DNA from 3 places in the Mesorhizobium sp. WSM3868 genome. Region 1 is predicted to be linked to each of the others. Evidence: riboswitches for the same ligand, from Rfam matches in the RefSeq annotation. Region 1 holds a riboswitch; each other region holds the start of a gene.

Region 1 (4,142 bases):
ACGATGCCGGTGCTGAGGCTCGATCCGGAAAGGTTGATGAGCGGAGCGGCGGAGACGCACCGTGCGCTCGCATGGGCGGCCGCCCGCTTGGCCGATGGCCCCGTGCTCATCGCCAGCAGTGGATCGCCCGAGGTGGTTTCGGCGCTGCAGGCGCGGCATGGACGTGACGCTGCCGGTCATGTGATCGAGCAGTCGCTGGCGACGATCGCCGAAGGTCTGGTCGAACTCGGCGTGCGCAGGTTGGTCGTGGCAGGCGGCGAGACGTCCGGCGCCGTCGTGGACCAGCTTGCCATTCCCGCCTTCGAGTTGGGCCCCGAAATCGCCGCGGGTGTCCCCGCGCTGCGCGCACTCGGCAGCCCGCACGGCGAGCTGCTGCTTGCCCTGAAGTCAGGCAATTTCGGTGGCGACCGTTTCTTCGCGGACGCCTTGGCCGTTTTGGCATGAGGAGTGACGGGGTCTTGGCTGTCCAAGGATAACTGAGAAGGTCGCGCCAGGGTCGAATGGCAGCGATGGACTGCGAAGAGGCCGCTCCTGCGCCATCAACCGAATGACTGATTTTTGGTCGAAGACGGTGATGCACAATCTCGCGCCCGGCGGACCTGCCGAATGACGGCAGCCGCTACGACCTGCACCGATCGCTGCCGGCAGCGCGCCGGCCGCCGCAGTGGTGCCCTTGAGCGACAATTCGCCCCTTCATAAATCCGTTGTGTCGATTTCGTAGATGAAACAGGGGGGCTTTGTGTAATGCCACTCTCTGGAAAAGGATGGAAAATGTCCAAGATCCCCGGCAAGACCGAAACGATCGACAACGCGGAATCCGCTACTTACGAGCCGTACCGGGTTACCGAGCAGGTTCGCGCTGTCGCCGAACAGGGCGTTGAGCAGGCGAAGGAAGCATTTTCCAAATTGGAATCGAACGCCGAGGCGACTCAAAAGGCTCTTGAGTCGACCCTTGAGGTGGCCAAGACCACCCGCAACGAGGTGTCGCTGAAGACGATCGCAGCTCTGCGAGCCAATGCCGAAGCCGGCTTCGCTCACCTCGAAGCACTGGTTGCCGTGAAGTCGCCATCCGAGTTCTTCGAGTTGCAGGCCGCTTTCGTGAACAAACAGATCGACACTTCCGTCGAGCAGGCCAAGACCCTGCAGGCGGTGATGTTGAGAGCCACCGAAGACGTATCCAAGCCGATCAAGGATGCCTTCGAAAAGGCTTTGAAGAACCTCAAGGCCGCTTGACTGCTCAGGCAATCCGAGACCGGAGGTCGCAGACCTCCTCTGCTCGTTACGACATCAAGACCGGCACCTTCGCGCCGGTCTTCTTCCATTCGGCCGGCGTCCTTTGCACGAACCTCATCCATCGGCCAAGCATCGCTTTTCCAAACAGTTGGCTACGGAAAGGCGCGCAGAGACGGAGACGAAGGCCCGAAATCGGGACGAGGACGCCGCTTTGGTCCTGTAGCTACTTGACCGTTGATCGTTGCAGCCCGGTGCCGGCGATTTCTCCGGGGCTGCTTTCGAAGTCGAAGAGCCTTTGGGTCGCAAGCGCCGCGGCGCCACGCGCCCAGGAATCGTCTGCCCAATCGGGTGCAATCGGCGGCGGGTCCCACATGGCATAACGCTTCAATGCATCGCGCATTGGCCCGAACAGATAGTCGCCAAAGGTCGCAATGGCGGTACGCTGATCCTGTCGGCGTTGAGCGGGACGCGGGACGAGAACAACCACAGCATTCGCGAACAGGCTCCCGGCAAGGCCCTTGCAGCCGTCGTGGGAACGCTGCAACTCGACCCTTACGGCTGCACAATAATCCGGTCCTGAACAAATCGAACCAGCGTCCGTAGACGCCGAACAGATGCTCTTCGAGGCGAAAAATGCGTTCTTCAACCCGCCGCCACAAGGGATCGCAAAAGCGTTTCCTTGGCGGATGACAAGTGGGTCCGGCTGCCAGTTCCAGCGCGCAAGATCGTGGCTCAATGGGCGTCGATGTAAGTCAGATGCTCGATCAAAGCTGCGTGGTTGCGCTGCTTCTCGTCGCCCTTGTTCGAGGCTGGAGAAGTCATGAAATCGAGTTGACAGGATAGCGTCGCATCGTCCAACCTGCTCCCCTCACCAGGGGAGTCCCGGCAAGGGGCTGAGATACTGCTATCGCGCGCAGTGACCCGTTGAACCTGATCCAGTTCATACTGGCGTAGGGACGGTGCGAGGCTTCGCGGGTCGGCAATCCGGCTTCGGCATTCGGGCAGTGCCCGCATCCTAAGCGAAGCGTCACTTCCTCCTCATCGCGTGGACTGGGTCTCCGTTGCACTCGAGCAAGGAGGCTCACTCATGAATGCCCACACCCCGACCGTCACCGTCGGCGAATTGTCCGCTTCGAAGAAGGTCCACAAACCCGGTCAGCTTCACCCGGAGCTGCGGGTGCCGATGCGCGAGATCTCGGTCCACTCGAGCGCCGGCGAGCCGCCGGTCACTGTCTACGACTCGTCCGGTCCCTACACGGACGCCACGGTGAAAACCGACATCGAGCGTGGCTTGCCACGGCTGCGCGAGGCATGGATCGAGGCGCGCGGAGACGTGGGGCGCTACGAGGGCCGCACGATCAAGCCGGAAGACAACGGCTTCGTCTCAGCCGATCGCCTGACGCCGGAATTCCCGGTTCGCAACAGACCGTTGCGCGCGGCCGGCGGCCGCGCTGTCACACAGCTCGCCTATGCGCGCGCCGGCATCATCACGCCTGAGATGGAGTTCGTCGCCATCCGCGAGAACCTCGGCCGTGAGCAGTTGCGTTCGAAACTTCAACGCGATGGCCAAAGCTTCGGCGCCGCGATCCCTGACTTCGTCACGCCGGAATTCGTGCGCGACGAGGTGGCGCGCGGCCGCGCCATCATCCCGTCCAACATTAACCACCCGGAAAGCGAGCCGATGATCATCGGCCGCAATTTCCTGGTCAAGATCAACGCCAATATCGGCAACTCCGCCGTCACCTCGTCGATGGCCGAGGAGGTCGAGAAGATGGTGTGGGCGATCCGCTGGGGCGCCGACACGGTGATGGACCTCTCGACCGGACGCAACATCCACAACATCCGCGAATGGATCGTGCGCAATTCGCCGGTGCCGATCGGCACGGTGCCGATCTACCAGGCGCTGGAGAAGGTCGGCGGCGTCGCCGAGGAACTGACCTGGGAGGTGTTCCGCGACACCCTCATCGAGCAGGCCGAGCAGGGCGTGGACTATTTCACGATCCATGCCGGCGTGCGCCTGCCCTATATCCCGCTCACCGTCGATCGCGTCACCGGCATCGTGTCGCGCGGCGGCTCGATCATGGCCAAGTGGTGCCTGCATCACCACAAGGAGAGTTTTCTCTACGAGCATTTCGAGGATATCTGCGACATCGCCCGGTCCTATGACGTGGCGTTCTCGCTCGGCGACGGCCTTCGCCCCGGCTCGATCGCCGACGCCAATGACGCGGCCCAGTTCGCCGAACTGGAAACGCTGGGCGAACTCACCAAGATCGCCTGGGCCAAGGACTGCCAGGTGATGATCGAAGGGCCCGGCCACGTGCCGATGCACAAGATCAAGCAGAACATGGACAAGCAGCTCGCGGTCTGTGGCGAAGCGCCGTTCTACACGCTCGGGCCGCTCACCACCGACATCGCGCCGGGCTATGACCACATCACATCGGGCATCGGCGCGGCGATGATCGGCTGGTTCGGAACGTCGATGCTCTGCTACGTCACGCCGAAGGAGCATCTCGGCCTGCCCGACCGCGATGACGTCAAGACCGGCGTCATTACCTACAAGATCGCCGCCCACGCCGCCGACCTCGCCAAGGGCCATCCGGCCGCCCAGGTCAGGGACGACGCGCTGTCGCGGGCGCGCTTCGAGTTCCGGTGGGAGGACCAGTTCAACCTCTCGCTCGATCCCGAGACGGCGCGCGCCTTCCACGACGAAACCCTGCCCAAGGAGGCGCACAAGGTGGCGCATTTCTGCTCCATGTGCGGTCCTAAATTCTGCTCGATGCGGATCTCGCACGACATCCGCGCGGAAGCGCAGAAGGAAGGGGCGGCCATGGCTGCGAAGTACCGCGACGGCGGCGATCTCTACATGCCGGTCGACAGCACCTCCGAGCGCACGGACACGCCATGAAGGT
Region 2 (4,142 bases), on a different contig from region 1:
ATCACGTCTCAAGACAGGCTGGTGTCGTTCGCCTCTGTTGCTTGTTCAGCATGTTGCCTTTCCCTTTCCCTGACATCGTCAGTCGCTGTGGCGGCCATTTCGCTGGCACTTGGTGGCGCGGGTTGGCTTATCACCTGGACGGGCATTGACGTGTCGGTTCAGCTGGCAAGCCCAAGGTGGGTGGTGGGCCGCACACTATCGATCTACTACGCCTTGAGCGCAGGCGGGATGGCGGCCGGCAGCTGGATCTGGGGGACTATCGCACAGAACTACTCCTTAGGCTGCGCTTTGGAGAGTGCCGCGGGCGCTCTGTTGCTCGTTGCTGCTGCGGGAATAGTGTTGCCGGTCCGTCCATGGGAAGAAACGGATCAGGAGAGTTCGGATTTTCACCCGCCTGAGCTGGCACTCGAGTTGAAGCCCAGGAGTGGTCCCATAGTGGTCAAGGTCGAGTATCTTATATCGGAAGACAATATCGAGTCCTTTCTGGGTTACATGCGCGCAAGGCGCCATGTTCAGAGCCGTGCCGGGGCGCGAAACTGGACACTGCAGCGCAATCTTCAAGCGCCTTCGATTTGGACAGAGACATTCCGCACGCCAACCTGGATGGACTTTCTTCGCCTGAATCATCGGCTCACGGCAGCGGATAAGGAAGTCAGCCAGCGTCTCCTGGCGCTGCATGATGGAGAGCGTCCTCCACAAACAATGCTTTCGATCGAACGAACGACTGAGGCAGCTCGAACCCGTGCCTCAGCAATCGTTTCTCGTCCTCCGAGGTGACGTGATCACGAACCCATCGTGCATTGGGACCTGCCGCGCCGGTCGACTTCGAGCAGCGCGAAGCCCGCATCACCGGTAGGCGAGGCTATGCGTACGTCCCTCTCTCGCGAATATCCATGCCGCGGCGGGCCTCGAGGCGGCGCTTGACGGAAGGAGGGCATGGGTCCTGCGCTGCCGCGCCCCCTGCGCACCGACACCGAGACCTGCCTGCGCATCGGGGGCTACATCCGTTACGACGTCGGCTTCGGCGATGTCCGATCGTATGACGGGGCAAGAACCACCGATGTGAGAACTGGCGAGGTTCAGGGCACCACAACACGCGTTTCACGTTCAAAACTTGGACGCGCCAGGAGACCGAACTCGGCGCACTGAGGACCTACACTGAAAACCGCGTGAATTTCGGCAACCGCAACGCTTATCCAGGCCCGGACAGTCCTCAAAACTATGGCTTCAATAGCGGCGTCAAATTGACTTCCGCCTGGTTCCAGCTTGGTGGCCTCCGAGTTGGTAAGGACCATTCGCCCTTCGACACGCTTACAGGCTACGCCGGACCTCATCAACGTACTCGTTCCGTACGGCGACTTCGATACCAACGTGGCCCAGTATTACTTCGATGCCGACAATGGCCTTTCGGCTCTGGTTTCACTTGAACAAGGGTCGGGTGTAGTCGGTACTAACCACAGCCATGTCCCGCACGTCGTCTTCGGCGTAAAACAAACGCAGGGCTGGGGCGCGATCACCAGCGTAATCGCTCGTGACAGCAACTACGATGCTTTGGGCGGCAAGATCCGCGTCGATGTCAATGTCACGGATGTGCTGTCGCTATTCGGAATGTTCGGCTATGGCTCCATTGGCGTTATCAACGATGATCCAACCAGTGCAATCGCCGCTCACGGTCGCGGCTTCTACAAAACTTGGAGCGGCAACTGGGCCTTCTGGGCCGGCTCCACTCACGCACTCGACGAGAAAACTTCGTTCAACCTTCAGATCTCGGGCGGTCAGTTCAAGAACTATGGTGTGGCCGCAAACGTCGTCTACACGCTCGTTGCCGGTTTCACGGCGACGGTCGAAATCGACTACGGCCACTACGGCATCGGCATGGTCGACCCTTCGAACGTGAATTCGACGAAGGCTGACAAAAAAGATTGCCTCGGCGGCATCCTCAGTTTCCAACCGGTCATTCTAATTGAATGAACTCTCGGTGGTCGATTGCGCGACTAGACTTTCTCGCCAGCTTGGCGACCATGCCCTTGCTCGAAAGCGAGCGCGGCTACAACACCACAATCGCTGCACCCCAGATCGCACTCAACCGGACGATGATCTTTGCAGAGAGCAACTTCGTGGCAGCACCTCTCTCTATCGGTTTACGCATCGGCGGTGCGGCCGAGTTCGGAGGATTGCGAGCCAGCCCGAATTTTGCTCGCTCGAAAGGCTTGGTTGAGCTTGCAAAGGCTTATCTCCCGGCCCTGGATGGTCCCGGCGGCATGGTGTGGAGCGGCCACCGGCCCGCGACCCCGGATACCTTACCGGTCATCAGCCGCTCCGCGACCGATGCTCACATTCTGTATGTGTTCGGGCACGGTCACCTGGGCCTCACACAAGGCCCGACCACGGGCAAACTGGTTGGCGATCTGCTGTCTGGGCGTGACCCGCCAATACCACTCGAACCCTATACAATCGAGCGCTTCAGTGCCGCCGGGCGGACAAATAGTCTTTGAGCCAGGCGATCCGGAATGTCGCGATGCATTTTGCGTAAGGGCTTTAGTGACGATTGGAAGCGTTGATGATCGATGAGGTTAAGTAAGCCGATTCCTCTTCACTGCGCTTGACGAGATAGGGCCCGCCTGTCCAACAGAGGCAGTCACCAGGGGGTCCCGGCAAGGGCTGAGATACTGCTGGTCGCGGCGCAGTGACCCGTTGAACCTGATTCAGTTCATACTAGCGTAGGATGGTGCAAGCGCTTCGCGGGGTTTACGCCCGAGGTCCTGTTTCGAGCAGGGCGACCAAAGCGTCTTTTCATCCTTCCGGCACAGAGCTGGGTCTCCAATGCATGAGCAAAGGAGCCTCAAGAGATTGCCCTCACCCCCGCCGTGTCGACGGGACCACTGCCCACCTCGCGAAAATCCACAAGCCCGGTGCCATCCACCCGCACATCAGGGTGCCGATGCGGGAGATCTCCCTCCATCCGACGGCCGGCGAGCCGTCCGTGGCCGTTTACGATCCGTCCGGCCCGTACACCGACCCGGCAGTCGAAACCTGCATCGAAATGGGCCCTGCCCGCCCATGCCAGGAATGGATCATGGCGCGCGGCGATGTCGAGGCCTATGACGGCCGCCATGTCAGGCCGGAGGACAATGGATCTGCGACGGGCGAAAGCCTGACGCTGGAATTTCCGATGCGCAACCGGCCGCTGCGAGCGAAGTCCGCCAAGGCCGTGACGCAGATTGCCTATGCGCGCCGGCATCATCACGCCTGAGATGGAGTTCGTCGCCATCCGCGAGAACCTCGGCCGTGAGCAGTTGCGTTCGACACTTCAACGCGATGGCGAAAGCTTTGGCGCCGCGATCCCTGACTTCGTCACGCCGGAATTCGTGCGCGACGAGGTGGCGCGCGCCCGCGCCATCATCCCGTCCAACATTTACCACCCGGAAAGCGAGCCGATGAGATTATCGGCCGCAATTTCCTGGTCGAAGATCAACGCCAATATCGGCAACTCCGCCGTCAGCTCGTCGATGGCCGAGGAGGTCGAGAAGATGGTGTGGGCGATCCGCTGGGGCGCCGATACGGTGATGGACCTCTTGACCCGGCGCAACATCCACAACATCCGCGAATGGATCGTGCGCTCCGAAGCGAGAATGGCAGGGTGCTCGCTTGATGCGGTCACGGGTGCCGAATCGAGACTCGCCGTCAACAGCTTCGACACGGGGCGGCCCTGAGCTGCTTGAGCGGGCGAAGGTTCGATAGCACCCGCCGAAGTGAGGCGGTCAGTACCGCGGATTGCGCGTGAATGCATCCAAAACGTGAATGTTCGTAATTGAAGCAATCGATTTCTCTGGTCGACGGATGATGAATATGAAGGCGTCACGAGGCCGAGGATGCGATCTGGATACCCAGGCCACCAGAGGGTCGGGGAAGCAACAACCACGTATTGGCGCAGATAGCTCGGACCAGGTGAGAATGGCCGCTACCAACCGCATACCGCCGGTGAGGACAATGACAAGCTCAGCGGCGGTCCCGACGAGGATGTCGTCTGTGCGCCGACATGAAGCGCTGCGTGACGCGCTGGTCGTATGCCGAGTTGTTCGGGGTAGTTGCGATCATGTTGCCACATCATGGTGGTTGCGAGCGCAGTTCCCGCCATGCCA
Region 3 (4,142 bases), on a different contig from region 1:
AGCGCCAGCGGCACCGTGAACAACTGCAGGATCAGGCGACGTCCGGGAAAGTTCGTTTGCCTGGACAGGGCGCGGCCGACGAACACTGCCGGCAAGACCGAAAGCAATGTCGACAGCAGCGCCTGCCAAAGCGTGAAGCGGGCGACGCGGAGCAGATAGCTGTCGAAGGCCGCGGCAGCGCTGGACGGACCGCTCGCGCCTTCGAGGATCAGGCCGGCGAAGGCGCCGCCGATGAGCAAAGTGATGGCGACAAGGGCGATGATGCCGGCGGTGATGCGAGGGTCAGGGCGCGGCGTGGATTGCACGCTGCACCACGTTGGCTCGAGCTAGCGAACGCCACGTTCCGTCGCACCCCCCTCTGTCCTGCCGGACATCTCCCTCTCTAGGAGGGAGATTGGCAGCTTTGCCGCTCTTCCTACACCGTCGGCGGCTAGCGAAATCACCGATGACCGCGAATTTCCCCCTTTGCGGGGGAGATGGCCGGCCGGACAGAGGGGGGTGCTCAAGCGCCATCCTGCGTCCTACTTGCTCATCGCCGCCAGCCATTCATCCACCCAGGCCTTGCGGTTGGCCGCCACCTCGTCCGGGCTGAACAGCAGGGTTTTGGTCGGCTTCACCAGCTTTTCGAAGGCCGGGTTGAGCGGCTTGTCGGTCTTGCCGGCCGGGAACATCCAGTTGGTCTCCGGGATGACGTTCTGGAACTTGGGACCGGTCATGAAGGCTATGAATTTTTCCGCCAGCGGGTTCTTCGCGCCGGTTTTGGTGATGCCGGCGACCTCGATCTGCAGATATTCGCCCTCATCGAAGGACGCCGCCTGATAGCGCTCGGTGTTCTCGGCCACCATGTGATAGGCCGGCGAGGTGGTATAGGAGAGAACCATCGGCGCCTCGCCCTTGGTGAACAGACCATAGGCCTCGCTCCAGCCCGGCGTCACGGTCAGCACCTTCGGCTTCAGCTTGGCCCAGGCTTCCGGGGCCTTGTCGCCATAGACCGACTTGACCCACAGAAGCAGGCCGAGGCCGGGCGTCGAGGTGCGCGGATCCTGGATGATGATCTTGTCGGGGCCGGCGCCCTCGACCAGTTCCTTCAAGCTCTTCGGCGGCCTCTTCAGCTTTTCGGTGTCGTAGACGACGGCGAAATAGCCGTAGTCGAAAGGCACGAAGGTGTCGTCTTTCCAACCGCCGGGGACATTCACATCGGCCACCGCGCCATGCGGCGCGAACAAGCCGCTCGCCTTGGCCTCGGCGGTGAGATTGGTGTCGAGGCCGAGCACGATATCGGCCTTGGTGCCGGCGCCTTCGAGCTTGACGCGGTTGAGCAGCGCCACGCCGTCGGCGACGGAGACGAAGTCGAGATCGCAGCCGCATTCGGCCTCGAACTCCTTCTTCACCGCAGGTCCGGGACCCCACTCGGCAGTGAAGCTTTCGTAGGTGTAGACGGTAAGCTTGTCTTTCGCCTCGGCAGGTCCGCCTGCCAAAAGCGAAACAAGGCCGGCTGCAAGAACAAGGTTGGACAATAGCGAGCGCATCGGCGCCTCCTTCGTTCGGTTAAAGGAATTGAGGCGTCGGATGGTCCGAAACGTCTAATCCCTCCGCCGGTACAAACCGGATCAGGTTCAGCGGGTTGGCTTTGTGCCTCTCAGCCGGTTCGCAAAATCAGCGTCCGGCACCCCGTTAGAGCATTTCGAGACATAGGCCCGGCCGATGCGGCGCGCAAGCGGAAGTTTCCTGGGCATCCATCAGGGTTCACCGCGGTAGCGAAGTGCGATTCCGTTTGGACGCGCCCGCTTCCGTTTCGTTGGCCGGGCTGGTAAGGGCGACGGCCATGGGCACATTCACCATCCTGCTTGGCGGCGATCTCGTCCGCACGCCTCGGCTCGATCGCCAGATCGAAGGCTCCCGCATTATCGCCGCCGATGCCGGTATCGGCCATGCCGATATGTTTGGCCTGCTGCCGGAGCTCTGGGTCGGAGATTTCGACTCGGTGCCGGCGAGCCTGCCGGAGAATCTGGCCGCCGTGCCGCGCAAGATTTTCCCGACCGAGAAGGATATGACCGACGGCGAGCTCGCCATTGCCGAGGCGCTGGCGCGCGGCGCCACCAGCCTGGTGCTGGCCGGCGCCTTCGGCGGCAAGCGCGCCGATCATGCCTTTCTGCATTTGGCTCTAAGCGTGCGGCTGGCCGAGGCGGGCACGGCCGTGCTGCTGACCAGCGGCGCCCAGGAGGGCGTGCCCATCCTGCCGGGCAAAGCCGGCTTCGACTACGCCGAGGGCACGCTGTTCTCGGTGCTCGGCTTCTCCGACCTCGCCGGCCTGACGGTCTCAGGCGCCAAATGGCCGCTGGACGGTGTCGAGGTGGCGTTCGGCTCCTCGCTTACCATATCAAATGAGGTTAAGGGCCGGCTCCATATCGCGCTCGAGCGTGGCCGGGCGCTGCTGCTCGCCCACCCCTATCCTCTTCCCGAAAGCTGACATGGCCCCGCCTCTTCTCAATCTGGATGGCATAAAACTGACTTTTGGCGGCACGCCGCTGCTCGACGGCGCGGCACTGAGCGCCTCCGCCGGCGAGAAGATCGCGCTTGTCGGCCGCAACGGTTCGGGCAAGTCGACGCTGCTCAAGATCGTCGCGGGGCTGATCGAACCGCAGGACGGCGAAGTATTCCGCCAGCCCTCGGCAACGGTGCGCTACCTGCCGCAAATGCCCGATATGGATGGCTTCGCCAGCGTGCGCGCCTATGTCGAAGCCGGCCTCGGGCCGGCCGACGACCCGCATCGCGCCACCTATCTGATGGAGCATCTCGGCCTGACCGGCGAGGAGCGGCCGAACGACCTTTCCGGCGGCGAGGCGCGCCGCGCAGCACTCGCCCGCGTCATGGCGCCGGAGCCCGATATCCTGCTCCTCGACGAGCCGACCAACCATCTCGACCTGTCGGTCATCGAATGGCTGGAAGAAGAGCTTGCCCGCACCTCCTCGGCCGTGATCCTGATCTCGCACGACCGCCGCTTTCTCGAGCGCGTCTCGCGCGCCACCGTCTGGCTCGACCGCGGCCAGACGCGCCGGCTGGACAAGGGGTTCGCGCATTTTGAGGAATGGCGCGACCAGGTGCTTGAAGAGGAAGAGCGCGAACAGCACAAGCTCGGCCGCCAGATCGTGCGCGAGGAGCATTGGCTGCGCTATGGCGTGACCGCCAGGCGCAAGCGCAACATGCGCCGGCTCGGCGAGCTGCAGGCCATGCGCCAGCGTTTTCGCAGCCATCGCGGCGCCGAGGGTTCGGCGACGATGGTGGCAAGCGACGCCGCTGAATCCGGCAAGCTGGTGATCGAAGCCAAAGGCATCGAGAAGAGTTTTGGCGACCTCACCGTGGTCAAGGGCTTTTCGACCCGTATCCAGCGCGGCGACCGTGTCGGCCTTGTCGGCCCGAACGGCGTCGGCAAGACGACGCTTCTCAAGATGCTGACCGGCGAGCTGGCGCCGGATGCCGGCACTGTGCGGCTTGGCGTCAATCTGGAAATCGCAACGCTCGACCAGAAGCGCGAGGCCGTCGACCCGCAGGAGACGCTGGCGAATTACCTGACCGACGGGCGCGGCGAGAACCTTGTGGTCAATGGCGAGCAGCGCCACGTCGTCTCCTATATGAAGGATTTTCTTTTCAAGCCGGAGCAGGCGCGCACGCCGGTGCGAGAGCTTTCGGGCGGCGAGCGGGCGCGGCTGCTGCTGGCCCGGGTGCTGGCGCGGCCGGCGAACCTTTTGGTGCTCGACGAGCCGACCAACGACCTCGACATGGAGACGCTGGAGCTGCTGCAGGAACTGGTCGCCGGTTTTGCCGGAACGGTCGTCCTGGTCAGTCACGACCGCGATTTCCTCGACCGCACCGTCACCAGCGTGATCGCGCCCGACGGCGCCGGACGCTGGATCGAATACGCCGGCGGCTATTCCGACATGCTGGCGCAACGCGGCGGCTCGAAGCTGGAGGAGCGCAAGGCAAGGCCGAAGGCTGAAGCGAACGAAGCGACGGCCAGGGCCGAACAGACCAGCGCTAAAAGCCCGGCCAAGAAGCTCTCCTTCAAGCAGAAGTTCGCGCTGGAATCTCTGCCGAAGAAGATCGAGGCGGTGAGCGCGTCCATCTCAAGGCTGGAGAACAAT

What was found. Region 1 has a riboswitch for thiamine pyrophosphate ahead of thiC (phosphomethylpyrimidine synthase ThiC). Riboswitches for the same ligand answer to the same signal wherever they lie in the genome.
Region 2: it holds a riboswitch for thiamine pyrophosphate, as region 1 does, so the genes downstream of both, CK221_RS30930 (phosphomethylpyrimidine synthase ThiC) here and thiC (phosphomethylpyrimidine synthase ThiC) in region 1, are expected to answer to the same signal.
Region 3: it holds a riboswitch for thiamine pyrophosphate, as region 1 does, so the genes downstream of both, thiB (thiamine ABC transporter substrate binding subunit) here and thiC (phosphomethylpyrimidine synthase ThiC) in region 1, are expected to answer to the same signal.

The regions. Positions count from the first base shown of each region.
Region 1 is NZ_NSGB01000018.1:113,866-118,007, forward strand. Features, by position in the region: gene otnK (3-oxo-tetronate kinase) at 1-444, shown strand, start outside; gene CK221_RS24330 (phasin) at 772-1,233, shown strand; gene CK221_RS30420 (hypothetical protein) at 1,457-1,969, opposite strand; gene CK221_RS31120 (hypothetical protein) at 1,966-2,091, opposite strand; TPP riboswitch at 2,097-2,208, shown strand; gene thiC (phosphomethylpyrimidine synthase ThiC) at 2,321-4,138, shown strand; gene thiO (glycine oxidase ThiO) at 4,135-4,142, shown strand, end outside.
Region 2 is NZ_NSGB01000023.1:62,432-66,573, forward strand. Features, by position in the region: gene CK221_RS26760 (MFS transporter) at 1-777, shown strand, start outside; partial or broken gene CK221_RS26765 (porin) at 973-1,971, shown strand; gene CK221_RS26770 (FAD-binding oxidoreductase) at 2,022-2,495, shown strand; TPP riboswitch at 2,634-2,744, shown strand; partial or broken gene CK221_RS30930 (phosphomethylpyrimidine synthase ThiC) at 2,824-3,623, shown strand.
Region 3 is NZ_NSGB01000007.1:142,552-146,693, reverse strand. Features, by position in the region: gene thiP (thiamine/thiamine pyrophosphate ABC transporter permease) at 1-305, opposite strand, end outside; gene thiB (thiamine ABC transporter substrate binding subunit) at 522-1,529, opposite strand; TPP riboswitch at 1,571-1,684, opposite strand; gene CK221_RS13850 (thiamine diphosphokinase) at 1,826-2,470, shown strand; gene CK221_RS13845 (ABC-F family ATP-binding cassette domain-containing protein) at 2,472-4,142, shown strand, end outside.